4 regions of the Paenibacillus barengoltzii G22 genome follow, and region 4 is predicted to be linked to each of the others. Evidence: predicted binding sites of a transcription regulator. Region 4 holds the regulator's gene; each other region holds the start of a gene.
What was found. The regulator Rex, encoded in region 4, represses fermentation and respiration genes when NADH is low (regulators of the CRP and FNR family bind a similar motif). The targets are predictions, from matches to a motif close to TTGTGAAATATTTCACAA.
Positions count from the first base shown of each region.

Region 1: the regulator Rex is predicted to act here: its motif matches at 2,001-2,018, upstream of C812_RS17650 (DUF438 domain-containing protein).
Region 2: the regulator Rex is predicted to act here: its motif matches at 2,501-2,518, upstream of C812_RS11645 (DUF2249 domain-containing protein).
Region 3: the regulator Rex is predicted to act here: its motif matches at 3,011-3,028, upstream of hydE ([FeFe] hydrogenase H-cluster radical SAM maturase HydE).

Region 1 covers NZ_KE159654.1:643,581-649,618, reverse strand. The annotation lists gene C812_RS17660 (sensor histidine kinase) at 1-1,253, opposite strand, end outside; gene C812_RS17655 (response regulator transcription factor) at 1,250-1,930, opposite strand; gene C812_RS17650 (DUF438 domain-containing protein) at 2,129-3,400, shown strand; gene C812_RS17645 (ROK family glucokinase) at 3,754-4,704, shown strand; gene rapZ (RNase adapter RapZ) at 4,976-5,866, shown strand; gene C812_RS17635 (gluconeogenesis factor YvcK family protein) at 5,991-6,038, shown strand, end outside.
Region 2 covers NZ_KE159653.1:717,016-723,053, forward strand. The annotation lists gene C812_RS11630 (YtpI family protein) at 1-161, shown strand, start outside; gene C812_RS11635 (DRTGG domain-containing protein) at 224-1,558, opposite strand; gene C812_RS11640 (YwiC-like family protein) at 1,611-2,351, opposite strand; gene C812_RS11645 (DUF2249 domain-containing protein) at 2,585-2,818, shown strand; gene C812_RS11650 (hypothetical protein) at 2,835-3,194, shown strand; gene C812_RS11655 (DUF2249 domain-containing protein) at 3,194-3,430, shown strand; partial or broken gene C812_RS11660 (SPASM domain-containing protein) at 3,472-3,807, opposite strand; gene ilvB (biosynthetic-type acetolactate synthase large subunit) at 3,925-5,646, shown strand; gene C812_RS11670 (hypothetical protein) at 5,739-6,032, opposite strand.
Region 3 covers NZ_KE159656.1:117,115-123,152, forward strand. The annotation lists gene C812_RS21240 (thiamine pyrophosphate-dependent enzyme) at 1-712, opposite strand, end outside; gene C812_RS21245 (2-oxoacid:acceptor oxidoreductase family protein) at 774-1,766, opposite strand; gene hydE ([FeFe] hydrogenase H-cluster radical SAM maturase HydE) at 1,871-2,929, opposite strand; gene C812_RS21255 (RNA-binding S4 domain-containing protein) at 3,412-3,693, opposite strand; gene C812_RS21260 (HU family DNA-binding protein) at 3,693-3,965, opposite strand; gene yabN (bifunctional methyltransferase/pyrophosphohydrolase YabN) at 4,161-5,657, opposite strand; gene C812_RS21270 (putative polysaccharide biosynthesis protein) at 5,785-6,038, opposite strand, start outside.
Region 4 covers NZ_KE159652.1:1,349,973-1,356,010, forward strand. The annotation lists gene dinG (ATP-dependent DNA helicase DinG) at 1-2,424, shown strand, start outside; gene C812_RS06370 (redox-sensing transcriptional repressor Rex) at 2,466-3,110, shown strand; gene C812_RS06375 (amidohydrolase) at 3,107-4,405, shown strand; gene C812_RS06380 (cell wall elongation regulator TseB-like domain-containing protein) at 4,466-4,951, shown strand; gene C812_RS06385 (hypothetical protein) at 5,206-5,739, shown strand; gene C812_RS06390 (AAA family ATPase) at 5,732-6,038, shown strand, end outside.

The DNA.
Region 1 (6,038 bases), on a different contig from region 4:
CCAGGGCCGTGGTCGCTGATCGTAAGAGCCGTAGTGCCCTCGTATGGTTCTACCGCAATCCCGGCATACCGACCCGATCCGGCATGGCGGACCAGGTTCTGGAACAGGTTATCGAGTACGCGGCGGAACCCTTGGGCATCCACGTTCCAGTAAATCGGCTGTTCTGGCAGCTCAATATCGGCTGTGATCCCGTTCTTCTCCCAGACAGGGTACCAGGCCGCCGCACTTTCCCGCACGATCCGCAGGATATCCAGCCGCTCCAAGGACATGGCATACCGTCCGCTGGAGAGCAGGTTGTACGATAACAGATGATCCATCAGTCCGGATAAATCGCTGATTTTCGTCTCCATCAAAGCCAGGGATTGCTTTCCCTGTTCGGATAGGGATTCCTGACGGAGCGAATACAAATGGCTGCCCAGCACGGTTAACGGCGTCCGCAAGTCATGGGACAGGTGGCTGATCAGGCTCTTGCGCAGCTCCTCTTCCTCACGCTCCCGCTGGCGACTGTCCTTCAGGGCGAACACCATATGGTTAAAGGCGAGCTCCAATCGGCCGATTTCGTCCGGACGCCCTTCCTCGATGGGGGACGGGAGACCATCGGGACCCGGACGGGTCATGCCGGCTTCCAGGCGCAGCAGGCGCTTGCGGATATCGCTGAAGAATAGATAGGAGAGCAAGACGAACGCCCCTAGCAGAATCGCGATGAACACGCCGTAAAAGCGATTGTCGCTAAACTGCTCCCCTTTTTGAATCACCATATATTTACGCGGGAGCTCCAGCACCATGAAGCCTTGTTGAGCTTGTTCGTCCCCGCCAATAAAAGCGACGACCGTAAAAGGATCAGCATCTACACGCTGCTTCATGAAGGCGATGGTATCCTCTAGGGACCATTGCGGGGGCACCGACGCTTGTTCCGGCAGCTGCAGGCGGGTCATGCCGGCGGTGTCGACCCAATACAGCGCGGCGTCAGGATACCGCTGCTTCATCTCTTTGAGCTTCGCGTCGATGGTCTCATCTTGAGCTCCCTTGAGCTCAGCAGCCGCTTGATGCCAAGCGGCCTCAATTTGTTTTCCGGTGCCATAAGGACGGATCTCGTGTCCGTAATGGTCAGGGTTTAGGAGCACATTCACCCCCCAGGCTGCAATGAAGCTGATAGGAATCATGACAGGAATAAAGACAAATGCGATCCCTAAAATCAAAACGTATCGCGTCAGCAGGGATTTACGGAACTTGCGCACTGGACGAAATTTCATGCTCTCACCCGATAGCCGATCCCGCGGATGGTCTCGATCACTTCAGGATTGGCAGGATCACGTTCGAGCTTCTCGCGCAGGTGGCGGATATGCACCATTAAGGTTTTGTCCCCGTCGAGGTAGGGCTCGTTCCATACCGCCTCATAGATCTGCTCCTTGGTCAGGATTTGCCCGAGATGGCGCAGCAGGTAGGCAAAAATATGAAACTGCTTGCCGGTCAGCACGATCTCCTCGTTGGTATCCTGATGGATAATCCGGTTTTCTTTCTCATACACAAGCAAATGTTTGATCCGCAGCGGCGCTGGGTCAGCGATCCCCCCGCTGCGGCGAAGCAGCACCTCGATCCGGGCAGCCAGTTCATCCGGATGGAACGGCTTCGTTAAATAGTCGTCGGCGAACTTCAATCCTTGCAGTTTGTCGTCAATCGAAGTGCGAGCCGATAGCATCAATACCGGCAGCTCCGGATACTTCTGCTTCAACCGTCCCCCAATCGTGAAGCCGTCTAACCCTGGCAGCATTACGTCCAGGATAACCAGTTGGCAATCGACAGCTTTCTCCACCGCCTGATCCCCGTGCTTCAGCCAGGTGACTGTATACCCGCGCGCTTCCAGGTTGGAGCTGACCCATTCCCCGATTTCGGGATCGTCTTCAATATATAGCAAATGTGTAGTAGGCATAATGACACTCCTCCTGACTCTATTTTGGCAAAAGACGGAACAAAAAGAAACGGGGGGTTCCGTGAAATATTTGTGATTGCAATCACAAGTCGGTGATTTTCCCTGTGCTACGTTGTTATTGAGAATGGTTATCAACGAAAGTCAACGGGACATTTCGAAGCTGAAATCAGATCGATTTCTATAAGGAGGGGTTAGGCGATGAGCGAACTGATTAATAACCGGGAGTATGGCGCACCGGAACAAAGCCGCCGGCAGCAGATGCTAAAGGAGATTATTAAGGAGCTGCATCAGGGGAAGAGCGTGGAGGAAGTGAAGGCGCGGTTTGAAGAGGCTGTCGGTGACGTGACGGTTGCGGAAATTTCTGCGATGGAGCATGCGCTGATGGATGAGGAGGGCATTCCAGTCGAAGAGGTTCAGCGGCTGTGCTCGGTGCATACGGCGATTTTTAAGGGCTCGATTGAGGACATTCACCGGTCGTCCAAGCCGGAGGAGCAGCCGGGGCACCCGGTGCATACCTTCAAGCTGGAAAATCGCGAGATTGAGCGGCTGGTGAATTTCAAGCTTCAGCTTCATCTGGACAAGTACCGAAAGGCCCCCAGCAGCGAGATCGTATACAAATTGTTAGAGGATTTGAACCTGCTGATGGATCTTGATAAGCACTATAGCCGTAAGGAAAACCTGCTGTTCCCGTATCTGGAGAAGTACGGCATCTACGGACCGACGAAGGTGATGTGGGGCGTGGACGACGGCATCCGCATGATGATCAAGGAAACGAAGGGCAAGCTGGCGGACGGCAGCGCGGATCCGGAGACGATAGTAATGGATCTGGAACGGATTATTAAGGAAGTCAATGAGATGATTTTTAAAGAAGAAAATATTCTGCTCCCGATGGCCCTTGAGAAGTTAACGGAGGACGAATGGGTCAGCATTGTCCGGGAAAGCGATCAGATCGGCTTCTGCTTAACCGCGCCGGAGCGCGAATGGATTCCAGAGCGCGTACCGCTGCAATCCTTGGGTGAAGAAGAGGAAGGAACCGCGCAGGCAGGTACGGAAGCAGGAGTTCCGCAAGGGTACGTTAAATTTGAGACCGGCGTTCTCTCGATGGAACAGCTGGAGGCGGTAATGAACCATCTTCCAGTGGATCTGACGTTTATCGATGAGAACGATGTCGTCCGATATTTCTCCCACGGTAAAGAGCGCATCTTTGCCCGGACGAAGGCGGTCATTGGCCGGACCGTACAAAATTGCCACCCGCCGCAAAGTGTCCATGTCGTCAACCAGCTGTTGGAGGATTTCAAGGCGGGGCGGAAGGATGTCGAGGACTTCTGGATTCCGGTGAAGGACAAATTTGTGTACATCCGCTATTTCGCTGTACGCAGTGAGGATGGACGTTATTTAGGAACGCTGGAGTTCACGCAGAACATCGCTCCTATTCGCGAGCTGCAAGGGCAGAAACGTATTTTGTCCTAGTTCCGAGCAAAAGCGGCTCGATCCTGTCCAATATGGCTCACTCCTCTTCTTGCATCCGGCGTTTGCATTTGCGAATGCCGGTTTTTTCATATAACGGAAACTACACTCGCTGACGCTTGCCTGTGATCTGTGTCATTTACGCAAAATCCCTTATCGGTATTGGGATTGCCGTTTCTTCCCTTCTCTTGACCGAACCGATGGGTTCGCTTATAGTTGGTACGTAGGAGAAAACTACTTGCGAAGGCGTTTTCAGTCATGGCGCGGAATAAAGCGGCGATGGATCGAGAATGGCCTTTTTGCACGTATAGGTATGTAAATGATCTATATATTTATGAAAAAGGTGGCTTGTGAAAATGTCTGAAAAAATCTACATTGGCGTTGACCTGGGAGGTACGGCAGTCAAAGTCGGCATTTGCAATGAAGAAGGGCAGCTTCTTCATACGTACGAAGGACCGACCGAAGTCGATAAGGGCGCGGATACGGTCGTGGCGAATATCGAGAAGTACGTCCGGCGTGTCGTGGAAGAATCGCCGTTCGCCTGGGAACAGGTGGCCGGGGTAGGCGCCGGGGTCGCCGGGTTTACGAATGTCCGCGAAGGGATCATCATTTTGGCGCCGAATGTAGGTTTGAAGGATTTCCCGATTCGCGCCATTTTGGAGGAGCGACTGGGCAAGCCAATCAAAATAGACAATGATGCCAATGTGGCCGCACTTGGTGAAGCTTGGGGCGGTGCAGGCAAAGGCATCGACAATTGCGTATGCTACACGCTGGGAACCGGCGTTGGCGGCGGGATCATCATTAACGGGAAGATTTATCAAGGCTTCTCCGGAATGGCCGGAGAGCTTGGACATATGTCTGTAGTTCCGGATCTGGAAGCGATCGGCTGCGGCTGCGGCCAAATGGGCTGCTTGGAAACCGTATCCTCGGCTACGGGGATTATTCGCATGGCGAAAGATGCCGTAGCGCGCGGTGACCGGACTTCGCTGGCTCATGTGGAGAACATTATGGCGAAGGACGTCTTTGATGCAGCTAAAGCGGGTGACGAGGCGGCAATTCGCATCGTGAACCGGGCGGCCTTCTATCTGGGCAAATCGATGGCGGCTGTCGCTGTCGTTCTGAATCCAGAGCTGTTTATTATCGGCGGGGGCGTGTCCAAAGCCGGTGACATTCTGTTTAACGAAGTTCGCAGCGTGTTCGCCAAATTGACGCCGGAGCCGGTGCAACGCGGCATGCAAATCGTTCCTGCAACCTTGGGCAATGACGCGGGAATGGTCGGTGCCGCTGGCCTCTTCCTCCGTTCTTAATCATAAGGTAGTTCAAGAGGTCGTCTTTCCATCACGAAGCATCTAACGGACACCAGAGCCGTTATTTGCCTGTCGTGAACGGATGACAGTTTCTAACGGACTGAGGAGACCTTATTTGTGGGAAATGCTGCTCAGTGGCCATTCTCAGAGCCCTTTAAGGTATCTGGGGTCCGTTACAGTGGGAAATAGCCGGGAAATCGAGAAATAGAGTCATTACGGTCCGTTACAATTAGATTATGGACAAGGAGAAGTACGCGAGGAGGGAATACTCATGCCGGAGAAAGAAACAAGTTCGGTCGCCAATCTGATCATTATCACGGGCATGTCGGGGGCAGGCAAGTCGTTGGCCGTGCGCAGTTTGGAGGATCTCGGATTTTTTTGCGTAGATAATTTGCCTCCGGTGCTGATTCCCAAATTCGCAGAATTGATTGAACAATCCAAAGGGAAAATCGCCAAGGTTGCGCTGGTCATCGACCTGCGCGGCCGGGAGTTCTTCACGGCGCTTTCGGAGTCGCTTAGCTTTATTAAGGAGCATTTCACCATTAAGTGTGAAATCCTGTTCCTCGATGCCACCGATTCGATCCTCGTGCAGCGGTATAAGGAGAGCCGCCGCCGCCATCCGATGGCCCCGGACGGGATGCCGCTGGACGGTATCCGGCTGGAACGCAAAATGTTGGATGATCTGCGGATGTCGGCAACTCAAGTGATCGATACCAGCAACATGAAGCCGGCACAGCTTAAGGAGAAGATCATTTCCCGATTCTCGCATTTGGAGAGCAGCAATTTATCGGTGAACATCACTTCGTTTGGATTCAAATACGGGATTCCGATCGATGCCGACCTGGTGTTCGACGTGCGCTTCCTGCCGAATCCCCATTACATCGAGCAGCTGCGGCCGCTCACGGGACAAAACAGCGAGGTATATGAATATGTTATGAAGTGGCCGGAGACGCAGACATTCTTGACTAAATTGCTGGATATGCTGCATTTCCTGCTGCCGCAATATCATAAAGAGGGGAAAAGCCAAGTCATCATCGGCATCGGCTGTACCGGCGGCAAACACCGTTCGGTTGCCATTGCCGAGTACCTGGGTAAGATGCTTGGCGTCAGCGAAACGGAAACGGTTCGCGTCAGTCATCGCGACGAAGGCCGGGACCGCTAACCAAGCCCCCTGCAAGTATAGAGGACATTCAAAAGGATAACCTGTTCCCTTTTTGAACCCTCATTAAGAGGTGAACCTAGTGATACATCGGGCTAAGGATATAAGAGTTCCGCGGATCGTTGTGATGGGCGGCGGTACTGGCTTGTCTGTCATGCTCCGCGGGTTGAAAGAG
Region 2 (6,038 bases), on a different contig from region 4:
TGGGTTTGATGTTGATCGTCCTGGCCCTCATTCAAATGTTCCTGTTTAGCGGTTCGACGCTGCGGGTTGTCATCGGCGCTGTGTTTATGGTGCTGGGGGCGTTTAACATTTTCGCCGGCATCCGTAACCATGGCTTATATGCCCGACGCAAAGAGGGATAACCTTGCGGCCCAAGCCGTCAGGCTATCCCTCTTTGTACTGCAGGATCCTTCGCTTCTCCTGCTCAGGCATGGTCAATGGACTGCAGCGTCATGACCGCCTTCGAGACCAGCGAATCCTGATAGGTTAATATAATCTCCAGTTTGCAAGCCCGGCGGCTCATCTCCAATAACACAGGGGTGATGACCACCGGGTTTTCAATTTGTACCGGGCGAACGAAATAGGTCGTCAGGTTATCGACCACAAAGTCGCCGCCACTGGCGTCTTTGGCCGCACGAAGTCCGGCTTGCGTCATCAGCGAAGTCAAGACCCCATGCGAGATCGTCCCCAAATCGGTGGCCATCTGTGGTGTAATCATTCCGCGGAAGAACAATTTCCCCTCTTCGTCCCGTTCCTCGGCAAACCCGTTCCACATTAAGTGCTCAAACGTTTCGCCCAGCTGCGGCTGATTTCGTACGTCCCGCATCGCTTGCAGCACCTCGCGGCGCGTCACCGACGAGACCAGCTTCCGGTTACGGTCCACGACAGGCAAGAAGTCGATCCCTTCCCAGACCATGATTTGCGCGGCGGAAGCGAGCGAGGTCTGCAGGCCAACGGTGATCGGATGGCGGGTCATGCATTTCTCAATCGGCTGATCGCCGCTTAGCTCTTCGACGTTCTTGCGGCTGACGATCCCGATAACTCGGTTCCACTCGTCCACCACCGGAAAATGCTGATGTCCCGTCTCCAATGACAACTGGTCAAAATCAGAAATGCTGCTGGTCGCCTTCAGCATACTCACCCGCGGCTTGCGGCTGACGATGTCTTCGACCAGCATAATTTTCTTCTTGATCAAACGGTCGAACAACGCCCGGTTAATCATCGATGCGACGGTAAACGTGTCGTGGCGCGAGGAGATGATCGGTAAGGCCAGCTTGTCCGCCAGCGTCTTCACTTCACGACTCGTTCCGAAGCCACCGGTGATCAATACCCCGGCGCCTTGTTCCAAGGCCAGCGAATGGGCATTGTCGCGGTTCCCGATGATCAGCAGGCTGCCAGCGTCGATGTATCTGGCCATGGCATCGATTTTCATCGCGCCAATGACATATTTGTTCAGCGTTTTGTTGAGTCCTTCTCCGCCGCCCAGCACATGGCCTTCGACGATTTCCACCACATCGCCAAAGGTCAGCTGATCCGAGATGTTGCGCGGCTTCTTCTCCACGCGAACGGTGCCGATCCGTTCCTTCGTGATCACGATCCCGAGATTTTCCGCTTCTTTCACCGCCCGGTAGGCGGTGCCTTCACTTACCCCCAGCGCTTTGGCCAGCTTGCGCACGGAGATTTTCGTTCCAATCTTAAGTCCTTCGATATGTTGGAGTAGCTGTTCGTGCTTTGTTACGCTTTCTTCCGGTCCCTCCAACTGTTATACCCCCCTGCCCGAATCTGTACTATTCTGTATTCATTATACACATTCAGGCGTAGGTCATCCAGAAGGCGGCAAGAACGATAACAGAATAGACAATTTCCAGCATGCCGGACTGCTTGGCGGTAATCCCCGTTCTCGGGAACCAGGCCGCTCTGGCCAGCAGGATCAATGCGGCAATCCACAGCGCCGGTTGGAGCTGCCATACGGCCAAGGCCAACAGCAGAACATGGTAGGCTACGGAGTAAACATAGAATCGCTTATTATTCCGTTCGCGAATGATGGTTTTCACGTAAAAAGCAGTGCCTACAAAATACAACGTGCTGATCAGGAACAGTTCCGTGGCGAGCCTAAAATCGGTACCTCCTCCAAGCTGATACGAGATAAACACCATTAAGCTGAACTGCACAATTGCCGCAATGTCGTTCAATAATGCACGTTCACGCTTTTGCTTGGCATAGATGGCATTCACCACAAACAGCGGCACGAACAGCAGAGCCAATTTCAGCACCTCGGGCCGAAGCAGGATTAATGCGAGCGCCGCAGGGACCAACAGCGCACCATAGAACAGCAAAGGCTTGCGGTATCGGTCGGCTTTGACCTTGGTCTTGGCTGTTCCCATCCGAATCCATTGCAGCAAAGGAAACATAAACAGATAAATAAGCAGCCAGCACACAAACAACAAACTGTGGATCGCCCCGGGGGTAGAGGCGAGCATGCCAAACAGAAACGGAACGATCAGCATAGCCCAGGCACCATGTTGATTCGGGATGTAATCACGGACGCGCATGTTATCAGTTCCTCCTTCTCATCGTGAGCCGTCAACTTCAAATTACGCACATTATAATCGCTGGGCATCAGCACCTAAGTGACAGAAATCACTTGATTCATGGCAGCTTCCGGACAAATCCGCCGAGAAATTTTTGGCGGGTTCTCATCTTGTGATTGATATCACAATCCCGCCTCGGTCCGTTGCTATAATGGGGGCGAATCGCAAATTTTAAACATTTAGGAGGACTTCCCATGAGTCAATTCAAAGCTACTGTCAACGCCACCGAATATCCGCCCCAGCTCAAGCATAAGACCATTTTCGCAACCTTTAATTCTCTGGAGCCGGGGGAAGCGATGCTGCTGATTAATGACCATGACCCGGTACCGCTCCGTTTTCAGTTCGAGGCCATGCATCCCGGCGGCTTTACTTGGGAGTACATTGAGCAAGGACCGGAGATGTTCCAGGTGAAAATCGGCAAAAACTAAACGGGGGGAATGCCCTATGGCAACAATTACGGTTGTCGATGAGAAAACGATTCAGATCGCCGTCGAGCTTGAGGATGCGCTAAGGATGATCGAGGAAGCCGAAAGCAATCTGGAACGCTATGCCAGTGAGATCCTCACCATCGCCGAAAAAATGCCGGAGTTTCAATATACCTATTTCTGTTTCTATGCCTACGACACCTCCGCTTTGTTTGAAAAAATGCTGGGGATCGATCCCAAGCAGTATTTGTCCTTCTCGCTGGATGCGCCGGATTCGTTTTTCTATACGCTGTACGGCGGCATGAAGGGACTTAGCGGCGCAGCTCGGCTCTGCCAAGCGTTTGCCGCAGAACGGACGGACCTGGAGGTGAATCTATAATGGCCAACCAAATCGTTGAACTCGACGTTCGGCCGATTCTTCGCCGCGGCGAGGAGCCGTTCAGCGTCATCATGGACACCGTTGGGAAGCTGCAGGAAGGCGACAGCTTGGTTCTGCACGCCACAATGAAGCCGGTCCCGCTTCTGAAGGTGCTTGAAGGTAAGGGCTACCGTCATGAATGCGAGCAGCTGGCAGAAGATCATTGGAAGGTGACATTTGAACCGATGCAAGCTTAAGTTTTTGCAGAACAAGAAAAGGAGGCCGCTCGGCCTCCTTATTATTTTTGTTGTTGTGAAAATCCTCGTGGAATATATGCGCAATACGGATCGCTCTCCAAATAATCGCCGGTAACCGCATAAGCCCTCGCTCTTGAACCTCTGCACAGCACCTTAAATTCGCAGACGCCGCATTTTCCCTTCAGCAAGGATTTGTCCCTCAGCTCCCGAAGGATCGGTGAGTTCCGATAAATATCCACCAATGAAGCGTTCCGGACATTCCCGCAGCTAACAGGCAGGAACCCGCTTGGATACACCTCGCCAATGTGACTAATGAAGACGAACCCGTCTCCGTCATTTACACCTTTCGGCGAGCGGCCGAGCAGATCTTTACGTTTGGGCGCTGCCTCTCTGCTTCCTCCGGCCAAGGCGTCCCACGAATTATGACTGGGATCACTCCACAAGCGAATCTCCCGCGATAAAATAGTCAAAATTCCACCGGGAGGTCTGACCTAATGAGAAACATCCAAGAATCCAAGTTAACCTCCGCCCGAAGCGGAGCGGAGCTGTTAATCGATTGCCTGCTTGCGGAACAGGTCGATACGATCTTCGGATACCCGGGCGGGGCAGTGATTCCTATTTACGATGCGCTGTACGATTGCCGAGAGATCCGGCATATTCTGACCCGGCATGAGCAGGCAGCCGTACACGCGGCGGACGGCTACGCCCGTGTGACGGGGAAGGCGGGGGTTGCGCTCGTCACCTCCGGACCAGACGCAACCAATGCGGTCACAGGGATCGCCAACGCCTACATGGACTCGGTCCCGATGGTCGTGCTGACCGGTCAGGTGTCGACTGATCTGATCGGTCGGGACAGCTTCCAGGAGGTCAACATTTTTGGCATGACGATGGACGTGACCAAGCATAATTATTCCGTGATGGATATCCGCGAGTTGCCTAGAATCATCAAAGAGGCTTTTCATCTCGCTGTTACGGGACGACCGGGGCCGGTCCTGATCGATCTGCCCAAGAACATCATGACCGCTCAAACCAACTTGAGTCCGGCTGCCGAAATCCACATCCGCGGTTACGTGCCTTCAACCCAGATCGATGAGGAGGCCGTACGGCTGATTGCGAGCAAGATCGAAAGCTCCGAGCGCCCGGTGCTCGTTGTCGGGGGCGGCGCCGTGGCATCCGGTGCGGCCGAGCCGCTGTTCCAGCTTGTAGAAACCGCGCAAATTCCGGTTGCGACTACGCTGATGGGCATCGGAGCCTTCCCTGCCCGCCATCCGCTCTATCTCGGGATGCTCGGGATGCATGGCACGTATGCCGCCAACCGGGCGGTGCATCACGCCGATCTGCTGATATGTCTAGGAACGCGGCTCAACGACCGACTTTCCGGCAAGGCTAAGTCGTTCGCTCCCCATGCCTGGAAGATCCATGTGGACATTGATGATGCTGAGCTGGACAAGAACATTCTTGTTGATCTGGGGCTGTGCGGAGATATCGGGGACCTGCTGCGGAAGTTAAATGCGTGCGCGATCCCGCCCAAGTCGACCCGCTGGGCTGAGGAGACGGCCGGATGGCAGCGAAAGGTGCCGCATTATAACGAGTCGGTGGCTCCAGGATCGCTGAATCCGCAGGAGGTCATTCGGCTGATCGACAAGCATACCCAAGGCCATGCTGTGGTGGCAACCGATGTAGGTCAGCATCAAATCTGGACCGCCCATCACTACCAGTTCTCCCGGCCCCGTTCTTTCCTGACCTCCGGTGGACTTGGAACCATGGGCTTTGGCTTCCCCGCCGCCATCGGTGCCGCCATCGCGTTGGAAGGTCCGTCCGCTCCGCCGATTGTCTGCATCACCGGGGACGGCAGCTTCCAAATGAACCTGCAGGAGATGATGACAGCCGTGGATTACGGCTTACCGATCAAAATCGCCATCCTGAACAATGGTTATTTGGGGATGGTGCGGCAATGGCAACAGCTGTTCTATGAACGGCGCTACTCCTCCGTCCACCTCACTTCGCCGGATTTTGTAGCGTTTGCCGGCGCCTACGGAGTACCCGGGCTGCGGGCGCAAACGCCGGAGGAAGCCGATGCCGTGATCCGGCAGGCGCTAACGCACCCCGGCCCCGTTCTGATGGAATTTAACGTACGGGAGGAGCAAAACGTCTACCCGATGGTCCCGCCTGGAGCCAGCAACGATCAAATGCTGACCGGCGAAGACGAGAAGTAGTACCGCGTATTCAGCGAGCTTAGACGAAAAAAAGACGGTTCCGGAAGATCATCAACCTTCCAGAACCGCCCCTGTCCATTTTGGGCACAGGCTTATGCTTGTTCACCGTGTTTTCCGTCCGCGCCCCATTGGAGCTCCCATTCCCGGTATTTCTCCCGCCGGATTCGGTCCAGCTCCCGCTGCTTCTCTTCATTGACTCCAAGAAGAAAATGGAGGTGAGCCCCGATGACGAGGAAGGCAAACCCTGCCCACACTGCGCCAAACACCGAAACCCAGCCGGCTCCAGGCTCAAACGAAATCATCGGCAAGGCATAAACGAGCATCGCTAATGCCAGAATCAGATAAACGGCATGCTTCCATTTGCTTGGTTTTTTTACGACTTTCATCCTCTG
Region 3 (6,038 bases), on a different contig from region 4:
TATTCAACAGGTCGTCGCCGTTCATATGCGCACCAACCGAAATCGGCTGCGCCGGATCAACGACGTGATCAAATCCAACCGGCGGTGTATCCCCTACGAACGCCCGAACCGTCTTGGCGTCTTTGAAATAACTTAATTTCCGTTTCTGATGGGACGTAAAGAACCCGTCATAGGCAACGATCACTGGCAGCCGAACCTCTGGATGTTCCGACCACTTCAGCGCCATGATGTTCATGTCGTAGGCTGCTTGCGGGGTGCTCGCCGTCAGGATCAACCAGCCGGTGTTCAGCGCAAAATACAAATCGGAGTGGTCACCGCGAATGTCCAGCGGACCGCTGATCGAACGCGTCACCAAGTTCAGCACCATCGGGAACCGCGTTCCGGACTGGACCGGCAGCTGTTCGAGCATGTACATGAACCCGTTGGCGCTGGTCGCATTGAGCACCCGAGCCCCAGCGAGCGCGGCCCCATAACAGATCCCCGCCGAGCCGTGCTCCCCATCCGCCGCAATCAGTTGGATATCATGCAAGCCTTGCGCCTTTTTCTGGTCTAGAATTTGGGCAATCTCCGTGGACGGGGTGATCGGAAAATACCCCATCACATGGTAGTTGATCTGAGCCGCCGCCATAGCTGCCGCCTCATTGCCTGATTCGAAGGCCGTCGTTTGTTCCGCCAGCGTCATTTTTGTGATTTTCTCTTCGGTTATAGACATCGATAAAGTCCTCCTTTAGGCTCTTCTGCGAGTTCCATACACCTTGACCTTGGAAAAAACTCTACTGAAAGACGTGAGCAACGCGGTGGCTGTCGGCATATCCCGGCTCCTCCCGACGCATGCTAAGCGCCCCCGTTGGGCAGATTTCCACGCATTTCAGACAACCTTTGCAATATTGATAGTCGATGCCGCTCAAGAACATTTGCGGACGCCCCTTCTTGTCCTCCCCGGTCTCCCACACGAAACACAGATCAGGACAAACCGAGTCGCAGTTGGCACAATGGATGCAGCTGTCTGGATCCAACTCCGGTACAAACCCCTGCCGGGACCCGCTCAAATCCTTCAGCAGACTATTGCCTTGCGCCCGAATGATGCCGCCCAGAGCCTGCGTCTTATAACCGAGCAGCGGCTGCGGCCGTTCGAATTGCATCCCTTGTACCCCTTCGGGAGCCGGGATCGTCTGGAAACGCACTTCATGATATCCCCGGTCAAATGTGCGCAAATTGGGTTCCACCAAGTGCGGGTATTTTTTCTGGAACGTATGCTTAATCACTTCGCGCATCGAATCCGGATCGAGAAAATCGCATATCCGGAACAACGCCCCCAGCATTGAGGTGTTCACCTTCGTATGTTCGTCGATGGCGATCCCCATTGCGTCCACCACCGCCAGTGTCCCGTAAGGAAACTTCAGATCGCGCCGTATTTCCTCAAAATCGCGGGTCGAGTTCACCAGCGCGATCCCGTCAGGCTTTAAGCCGCTTAGAACATTGACCGTCTTGTGCAGCGCTTCATGGAACACGCCAATGACGTGGGGTTCCTCGATCGGGCTGTGATCATGAATCTCCACGTCCGGCTCACAGAAGCGGATGAAGCTCTTCACCGGGGAACCCTTCTTCTCCGAACCATAGGACGAGAAGCTGGCACCGTTGAGGCCAAGCCCCAGCACCCCGGATTCCGCCAGCATCTTCCCAGCCAGGTTGGCGCCGAGCCCGCCGATGGATTCCAGCCGAATTTCAAAAAAGCCAAGGTCATTGGTTTTAGTCAAAATGCTCATTCGCCACGTCTCCTCTACGTTTTGTTGTGAAATATTTCACGAATAATAACAAAATGAAACTGCCGCCTTTCTTTGACTCAATCGACTGCTTGGCAAACGATGGACTACGCATGATGGCGGCTTGCCAGCGCCTTCAAGCTGTCCCCCCTTCCCATATCTACGGAAAAGCCTGCGGCTTCAATCCGCAGCTCAAGGCAATGCCTGCACTGGGCGGATTCATCCCCCGTGCAGATTTTGTTGTTGTACAAGGCGTATTTCTTGCGGACGGCAACGGGTGACAGATTGGGCATGACCACATTGGCCCCGGCCTTCAGCGCCAACTCCCTGCCTTGCGGGTGTAACGTACCGAGCGCAGTCGTCGCGGGTATTAAGGCTTCGGGAAGGAATAGGCGGGCCAGCGCGACCATCACCAGCGTATCCTCCAGCGACCCGGCCTTCGCCTGAGCAAGCGGCGTCTTGTCATGGGGAATAAACGGGCCGATGCCAATCATGTCCGGGTTGAGCGCTAGGAGATAGATTAAGTCCTCCGCTAAATCCTCCGCCGTCTGGCCGGGCAATCCGACCATAAAGCCTGCACCCACTTGATAGCCGATCGATTGCAGTGTCTCCAAACATTGGCGCCGGTGATCAAAGGACATCGAAGGATGCAGTTCCTGGTACAACCTCCGGGAAGCGGTTTCATGACGCATCAAAAAGCGATCCGCCCCCGCTTCATACAGCAATCGGTAGGTGTCCGCCTCCCGCTCGCCGATGGATAAGGTGATGGCTGCATCCGGAAATTCGCCCTTGATGTCCCGAATTAAGGATGCCAGCAGATCGGCTGTATACCAGGGGTCTTCCCCGCTCTGGAGCACAAACGTGCGAAAGCCCAGCTCGTATCCTTCCCGGCAGCACTCGAGAATCTCTTCTGGGCTGAGCCGATAACGTTCCGCCTCACGATTCCCCGCCCGCAGTCCGCAATACAAGCAGTTCCGCCGACAGTAGCTCGAAAATTCAATCAAACCGCGCAAATACACCTTGTCCCCATAAGCCTGTTCCCGCCTGAGGCGGGCCAAGCGGAAGAGCTCGTTGCGCGTTTCCACATCCATATGCTCCAGTAGATCGACGAGCTCCACCTTGGAGAGCTCCCCCCGCGCATAGAGCTTGTGCACGAGCTGTTTCATCAGGCAATCATCCTTTGGAAAGACTGGATTATGGACCTTGGTATACCCTATGGCTGTCGTGAAAAATGATGAACGAAATAATTGTGAATATTTTCACTTTGTAAGCGTTTTAAATTGTCTTCGTTGATTGAATCACCCCGATTTCTTCATAGTGAGCTGCGACCTTAAGCGACGATAGGTCTGTTGTTAAGTGGGATGGTTACAGCGTCTGTTGGTGGCTTGATGATCCGAAGATGGTTAGTTCGATGGTTCGTTCAATGGAAAGTTGCTTGATCGTTAGGTGCGATTGTGATTCGTGGATGTGTGCCGCGTGCGCAGCGTCGATGATTTCGACATGAGGTTGACACAGAGGAGTTTTCTAAGAAGTGTATTTACTATATTACCATGAATTCACAGTTTGACTAGGACTTTTTTTACACTCTTGTGAGGTAAAAAAAAGAGCATGCCCCGAAGAAACGGAGCACGCTCTGAGCGTCACTATGTCAGGACCAGTCCAGACCGGTCTCTTTGGCGATCGGCTCTTCCTTGATTAAGGTATACATCGAAGCAGCTTCTTCCTTACGAGTCGTTTCGACCAGACGTTCGACGCGCACGGTCACCAGCTTCTGGCCGAATTGAACCGTAATTTCGTCGCCCACCTTCACCGTACTGCTCGGTTTGGATTCGCGCCCGTTGATCAGAACTCTGCCTTGTTCGGAGACGTCCTTCGCCACGGTGCGCCGCTTGATCAACCGCGATACCTTCAGGAATTTATCGAGACGCATTATTTTACAGCTTCTTTAAGTTTGTTGCCTGCTTTGAATGCTGGAACAGTGGAAGCTGGGATTTCGATTGTTTTGCCGGTTTGCGGGTTACGGCCCGTACGACCGGAGCGTTTGCGAGTTTCGAACGTACCGAAGCCGATCAGTTGAACTTTGTCACCGCTAGCCAGTGCATCGGTAATTTCACCGAGAAAACCATTCAATACGGATTCAACGTCTTTTTTCGTCAAACCGCTTTTGCTGGAAATGTTGTTGATCAGATCTGTTTTGTTCATTAATAATGCCTCCCAATAATTAAAGAAATAGGTGATACCTTGGCACTATAGGCTTCAGGCCTGCCTTCAAGCCTACCAAGCACCAGATGGTTATCTTTGTAAGAGTATTCTTGCTTGATTTGAAAAATCCTGCACTCTCAGGGAACTTTTTTTGCTTTTTTCGCAAAAAAACTGAAATTTAGTCCTTTTCTCCCATCATTCCCGTTCTTTCGACTTAGCTTCGTCCCATAATTTGTCCATTTCAGCTAATGTGCTGTCGCCAGGTGTTTTGCCCAGATCACGAAGCCGATCCTCCACATAATGGAACCGCTCCGTGAATTTGCGGATCGTCCGCGAGAGGGCTTGCTCCGGATCCACCCCGATATAGCGAGCCACATTCACCACCGAGAACAATACGTCGCCCAATTCCATCTCCTGCGCCTCGGCATCTTGCTTCTGCGCGACGGCTTCCCTCAGCTCGCGGATCTCTTCCTCCAGCTTAGACCATACCCCGTCGATGTCCTCCCAGTCGAATCCGGCCTTGGCCGCCTTCTTCTGAAGCTTGTACGCCTTCATCAAAGCCGGCAAATCGCGCGGCACCCCGCTGATGACTGATTGGCGTTCCGGCTGGATGCCTTTGCGTTTCTTCTCCTCGGCCTTCATCGCTTCCCAGTTGTTTAGCGCTGCCTCAGCATCCTCGGCACTCAAATTGCCGAAGACATGCGGATGACGGTAAATGAGCTTCTCATTTAGCTCCTGGATGACGTCATACACCGTAAAGGTGCCCGTCTCCTCCTCCATCTGAGAGTGGAGCATAATTTGCAGCAGCAGATCGCCAAGCTCCTCGCGCATGTGGTCGGGATCGTCGTCGTCGATCGTCTCCAGCACCTCGTAGGTTTCTTCGATGAGATTTTTGCGGATCGATTCATGCGTCTGCTCGCGATCCCATGGGCATCCGCCCGGGCTGCGCAATATCGACACGATCTCATGAAGCCGCTGGAAGCTGCGGTTACGCAGCGTATCGTCCTCGCTGGCTGGGACATAGACCAGGGACAGGTTCCCGTAACCCGTAATCCGATCCAGCTCAAACAGCGGAACGCGCTCGATCCGCTCTTGGCCCGCTACCCCAAGGGCATGTCCCACAACGACCGGATAATCGTCAGGCAGCAGCTCCATCAGCCCCAGCTTGACTTCTGAAGCGGTGATCTGGTCATAGACTTGTCCAATTAGCGTATGCCGTCTTGGGTCAATCGCTTCCCCTCGAACCTCCGAGGCGTCTACCAGGAGGAATCCTTCGATCGGATCAAAGCCCAGGCGAACAAAAGCCTCGTCCAGAAAGCTCTCCCCGCCGATGATATCGAGCGAGATTCCCTGCTCCGGACAGCGCTCCCGCAACAGCTTCACCGTCGCTTCGGCCACCTGGGGATGCCCGGGAACGGCGTACACGATATGCTCTCCCTCCTGACCTGCTTTGGCCCGCGCCAACAGTCTGGAGGCAATCTCCTCATAAACGGAAGGAAAATCGTCCTTCGCTTCGTACACCTCGTCAAACGAAGTAAAATGAACGCCCGTCTCCTCCAGCCAATCCACCACCGGATGGTCCTTCGTCCGGACGTAACGTTCTCCCGCCTCCTGCAGCCGCTTCAGGCTGCCTAAGGTCAGCCGGTCGGGATCTCCCGAGCCGAGGCCGACTACCGTAATGGTTGCGCTCATGTTATGCCTTTCACTCCCTGTCCGTTCAGCATGTTATTACTATACCATTGCTGGCGGTCAAACTGAAATTTTCTGCGCCACATCCGCGAAGTTCAACTTCGTACGGCCCTTGCGCCAAGGCGAAGCGCTATGGCAGCAGCCGCAGCTTTCGAAGCAGCGTCAGCAGCTTCGGGCCAACCCGCGGCAGGGCGCTCAGCTCTGCCGCGCTCAGCAGCCGGGTGCGCAGCACGGCTGCGACGAACACCGCTGCGCCAAGCAGCACGCCGAGCAGGCTCACCGCCGCGGCAACCCCGCGGCCCATCGGCAGCTCGGCGGCGGCGAGGCGCAGCGCCAGCACCGCGGCGGCCATCGCCAGCGCGGCCGCCGCCGGGCGCCCCAGCG
Region 4 (6,038 bases):
CCGCACCAGGCGGACAGTGACGCATTGGCGACAGCGCTGATTTTCCTCAAATGCTTGGAGGAATGTGACCGATTGCCGCTATTGACCTTACAGCGTTTGGCAGATCTGTTTGCCGGTGAGGACAGCGATCTCGGGTGGTTCTTTGACGCCATGGTTCAGGAGAAAGAGCGGGAAGCTTTGCCAAGCGAAGACGGCTATGTCTACTACCGCCAATTCGCCTTGCAGGTGGAAGATTGGCTCGACATCGAAGCGCCGAGGGACAGCGCGGAACGCAATCCGCTGGAGAACGTGACGTTCGAGCAGTTTATGGAGCAGGTCCGAGAACGGCTGCGGGAGCGGTTGCCGCAGTACGAGGAACGGGAAGCCCAGAACATGATGTTAAATGAGGTCATGCGGGCTTTTGAGGAAGATAAGCACTTGCTCGTGGAAGCCGGAACCGGAACGGGCAAATCCTTGGGATATCTGCTGCCAGCTATTTACCACAGCGTCAAGAATGAAGAGAAGGTCATGGTGAGCACGCACACGATCAACCTGCAGGAACAGCTTAGAGAGCGCGATGTGCCGTTGTTGACGGAGGTCGTGCCTTTTCCGTTTCGTGCAGCCGTTTTTAAAGGTAGGCAGCATTATTTGTGCTTGCGCAAATTTGAACATAAAATAAATAGAAAAGACTTCTCTACACCCAAAGAAGAGGTGATGACGGCCGCGCAAATGGTCGTATGGCTGACCCAAACAGAAAGCGGCGATGACGAAGAGCTGAATCTCGGCAATCGCGGCGGTGACTTTTGGGAGACAGTGGCCAGTGAGTCGGAATCCTGCTTGGGCCGCTCCTGTCCTTGGTTCCGCAAATGCTTCTATCATCGCGCAAAACACGAAGCCGGTGTCGCGGACGTGGTGATTACGAACCACTCTAAGCTGTTTACAGACATCCAGGCGGGACATCAGCTGCTGCCGGGCTACGAGCGATTAGTAATCGATGAAGCGCATCATTTAGAGGATGTGGCCGGCAAGCATTTGGGGATTCATATGAAGTATTTTACGGTTGTGCATACGCTGACCCGGCTGTATAAAGACAGCAAGACGGGGCAATTGGCCAACCTCCGCAGCGCGCTCGAAGCGTCAGCCGCGGAGAAATCCTCGGAATGGTGCTCAGTCATCGACGGGATCTATCCTACGCTGGTGGATGTGAAGGAGAGCTGGGACAAGCTCAGCGAGCTGCTGTTCAGCTTAATGCCTGACCGCAGTGACGCCGCGCCTGGTGATCCCGGACAGTTCGTGTACCGGTTGCTGCCGAACCGCAAGCCCAAGGATTGGGAGACGTTGACCGCGCTAGAGAATCAAATTTATGTAGGTCTCGGCGACGTGCTTCGGAAAGGGGAGCGCCTTCTGTCCGAAATCCGAGAAGAGCAGGACGATTATGCAGCGGAGAGCTTGATCACCGATATTAGCGGGTTGTTTAAAGATTTAGCCGGAGAACGGGAAGCGCTTCGCTTCTTCATGAAGCTGGAGAGCGAGGATACCGTCTATTGGATAGAAGCGAACGGGAACTTCCGCAGCCGGTCGCTGCAAATGTATGCGGTGCCGATTGATGTCAGCGCTCAGTTGAAGCAATTTTTCTTCGATCGGAAGAAGAGCGTCGTCATGACGTCTGCGACTTTATCTGTGGATAAATCGTTCCAATATATGATTGAGCAGCTTGGCTTGACGGAGGCAGCGGAAGAGGATCGGCTGATCACCGCGATGCTGCCATCGCCGTTTAATTACCGTGATCAGGCGCTGCTGGTGATTCCGCGCGATTTTCCAAGTGTGAAAGGCAGCGTGGGGGATGACCATTTCATTAACACGCTGGTACAATCACTGGCGGATGCCGCGGTGGCGACACAGGGGCGCATGCTAGTGCTGTTTACATCGTACAAGATGCTCAGGCAGGTGTATGACCCGCTGAAAGAACGGCTTGTAGCGGAGGGCATCACGGTGATCGGGCAAGGGATGGACAGCGGCAGCCGCACCAAGCTGACCCGGCGCTTCCAAGGGAACAGCGCATCGGTGCTGCTCGGGACAAGCAGCTTCTGGGAAGGGGTGGATATCCCTGGCGAGGCGTTGACCAGTTTAGCGATTGTACGCTTGCCGTTCCAGCCGCCAAACCATCCGCTGGTGGAAGCGAAGAGCGAACGCCTGCAGCGGGAGAAGAAGAATCCATTCATGAAGCTGTCTGTCCCGCAGGCGGTCATTCGCTTTAAGCAAGGGTTCGGACGGCTTGTCCGTTCGTCGCAGGATCGCGGCATCGTGATCGTTTATGATACCCGGATCCTGGAATCATATTATGGAAAATATTTCTTATACTCATTGCCTGGACCGAAGATGGAGCATATGCCATTAACTCAAATGGTGCCGCGTATCTCGGAATGGTTAAATCCCGAAGCCTAAGCCGCTTCATAGATCGTAATGGAGAATAGGGGGAACAATGCATGAAGTCAGATAAAATTTCGGACGCTGTCGTCCGCAGACTGCCGGTTTACCTGCGTTTTTTAAATGAACTCAGCCGCCGTGAGGTGCCAACGGTGTCCTCCCAGGAGCTTGGACAGAAGCTGGATCTTAATCCGGCGCAAATCCGTAAGGATTTAGCTTATTTCGGCGATTTTGGCCGAAAGGGGATCGGCTACGATGTCGCTTATTTGATTGAGAAAATTCAACAAATTTTAAATCTGGACCAACAGATTAACGTTGCGCTGGTGGGCGCCGGGAATCTGGGCCAAGCCCTTTCGAATTATAATGCGTATTTGAAGGATAATATGAAGATTGTTGCGGTGTTCGACGCTTCGCCGGCGAAAATCGGCAAGCAGATCAACAACATTACGATTCAGCCGATCGAAGAGCTGGCGGAAACTGTTCGAGCGAAAAATATCCGCATTGGCATCATCACCGTACCGGATACAGAAGCCCAACGGGTGGCGGATGAGCTGGTGGCCGCCGGAATCGGTGCGATTCTGAACTTCGCGCCAACGATTCTGAAGGTTCCGCCGGAAGTTCGGATTCATGCGGCTGATTTCACCACAGATTTGCTGAGCTTGGCTTACTACTTGGAAAACGGAAAGGAAACAAGCAACGTATGAGTCGGAAATGGTTAATTAAGAACGGGACGTTTGCCGTATTAGATGCGGAACGTCCTGTGGTTGACGGATATATGCTCGTTGAGGGCGATACGATCAGCTATATCGGGGAAGAGCGCCCGGAAGGCGTGGAAGGCGCCGAGACTTTGGACGGCAAAGGCTTGTTGTTCCTGCCGGGCCTAATCAATACCCATGGCCATGCGGCGATGTCGCTGCTGCGCGGTTACGGAGATGACATGGTGCTGCAAACCTGGCTGCAGGAGAAAATGTGGCCAATGGAAGCCAAATTTACGGCAGCGGATGTGTATGCCGGTACGGCATTGTCCGTGCTGGAAATGCTCAAGGGCGGGACGACGACGTTCCTGGATATGTACGATCATATGGACGAAGTGGCCAACGTCGTGGAGGAATCAGGCATTCGCGCCGTGCTGATGCGCGGAGCCATCGGTTTGTGCTCCCCGGAAGAGCAAGATCAGAAGCTCAAGGAAGCGATCGCGTTTGCACAGAACTGGCACGGCAAGGCAGAAGGACGCATCACCACGATGATGTCACCGCATGCACCGTACACCTGCCCGCCAGCCTTCATCGAGAAATTTGTGCAAGCTGCCCATGATCTCGATTTGCCAATGCATACGCATATGTCGGAGACACGCGCCGAGGTAGAGCAGAACGTGAACGATTACGGCGTCCGTCCGGTAGAGCATTTGTTGAAGCTGGGGATGTTCTCCCGCCCAACCCTGCTTGCCCATGCGGTGCATTTGACCGACGAGGAAATCGATATCTTGGCATCCCACGGGGTTACAATTTCGCATAACCCGGGCAGTAACTTGAAGCTGGCCAGCGGTGTCGCCCGCGTACCCGAACTCTTGAAGAAAGGCGTAGTGGTATCGCTGGGGACCGACGGTCCGGCGAGCAACAATAACCTGGATATGCTGGAGGAGATTCGTTTGGCTGCGCTGATCCATAAAGGCGTATCCGGCGATCCAACGGCGGTTCCGGCACTGGAAGCCTTGAAGATGGGAACGGAATACGGTGCAAAATCAGTCTTCTTGCAAAATACAGGCAAGCTGGCTGCAGGCATGAAGGCAGATATTATCGCCTTGAACACGGAGCAAGCCCATTTCCTGCCGAGAACGGATTATATCTCCCATACCGTTTATTCCGCAGGGGCCAAGGATGTGGAGCATGTCTGGGTGAACGGCAAGCAGGTTGTCAAACACGGGGCTTGCTTGACGCTGGATGAGGAACGTATCCGCTACGAGGCGCAGGCGGCGTTTGAGGGACTGCTGGCACGATAATGAGCGGCGCGCGGTTTCCAGAAGGAGGCTGCTTGCATAGGAAGGGAAAGGAAGAGAAGCTTGAGGAAGCGAACGAAATGGATCCTGCTGTCCCTTGTGATCCTGTTGATCGTGCTCCTGGGTCTCCACCGGTTTTATCTATACATTCATGAGGATACGTGGGAAGCCGAAAGAGCCGCCATTCAGCAGGCAAAGCAAGAGACAGATCTCGTCCGGGGCGACAAAGTTTGGAAGTCGGTATGGGATGAAGTCATCTGGGTCGTACAAGGTGAAGATGCTTCCGGTCGTCAGATGATGGTCTGGCTGCGGGAAGGACATGATCCGGAGGTACGCCTACTGGCTGATGGCAAGTCCGAGAGCCAAATGCGTGAGATTATCAAACAATCGTTGCCGGGGATCCGAGTGGTTCGGCTGCTGCCAGGCATTTACAATAATCAACTGGTGTGGCAGCTGTTCTATAAAGAGAAGGACCACCATTACTACCGGTTTTTCAGTTTCACGACCGGCGAGGCTTTGCCGGAAGTGTTCACCCTGCCGAATCGCTGACGGGGAGTCTATGAATGAATCATATCTAACGGTTTCGTTGTTTAGGCGAAGAGCCTGAATGGCGGAACCGTTTTTTATGTTTGGCTTGAGAAATTGTAGCATTTCGGGTTAGAACTACTAGGCTTTATTTTTAAATATATTCACACATTCCTTCGAATTTATATATACGATGTGATATACTGATACTTGTAGTTTTGATATACGTGAATATATATAATATAGTAGATTATTTATATAGATAAGGGGGACATCACGTGAAACTGCGTATTGGACCAATTGCTGCAAGCATTGCTATTTCCGCCCTTGTATTATTTGGTGGATGGTTCTTATATCGGCAGTGGGCGATTGAGCGTCCGCTGGAGAATATTGTGAAGAGTGTAGATGGGGTTAATCATGTCGATATGAATGTGAAGGCGGATGAGCTGGAACTGAAGCTGAATTTGAAGCCCGGGACGGATTTGGGTGAATTGGTTCGGCACATTGAAAAGAACGGGGAGAAGCAAATCGGCAGCCGTACATTGAAGCTGAATATCGAGGATCATTCCTCGCCGGAGCTTGACCAGTTGTGGGAAAATGCGATGTTTACTGTCGCCCAGGCCATGGAAAATAAGCAATATACCCAAATTACGGCTGCGCTGAAACAGATGGAGCAAGAGAACAGCAAGCTGCAGGCTACGGCGGAAATGGATGAGAAAAACGTGTACATCACCTTAACAGACGGACAATACAGCAAATTTATTATTTTGCCGCGTACGCCGGAACGGATGGGGGTATGGCCAAATGCGTAAATGGATCATTGAAGCTGCTCTTGGCTTTATACTTGTACTCATCGTCTTTTTGGCGTTCATTGGCGTGAACATCATTCCACTCGTTACGGCTATCGTGTTATTTGGCGTGGTATTTGCCATGCTCAAAATGCGGGGCGGCATCACGATTGGAGCGGCCCAGGAACGGAAACGCAAAAAGCGCGGACCGGCGAAGCTGACCTTCGAGCAGATTGGCGGTCAGGAGAGCGCCAAGCAGGAGCTCTGCGAAGCGCTGGATTTCATGGTGCGCCATGAGGAAATCAGCAAGTTTGGCATCCGGC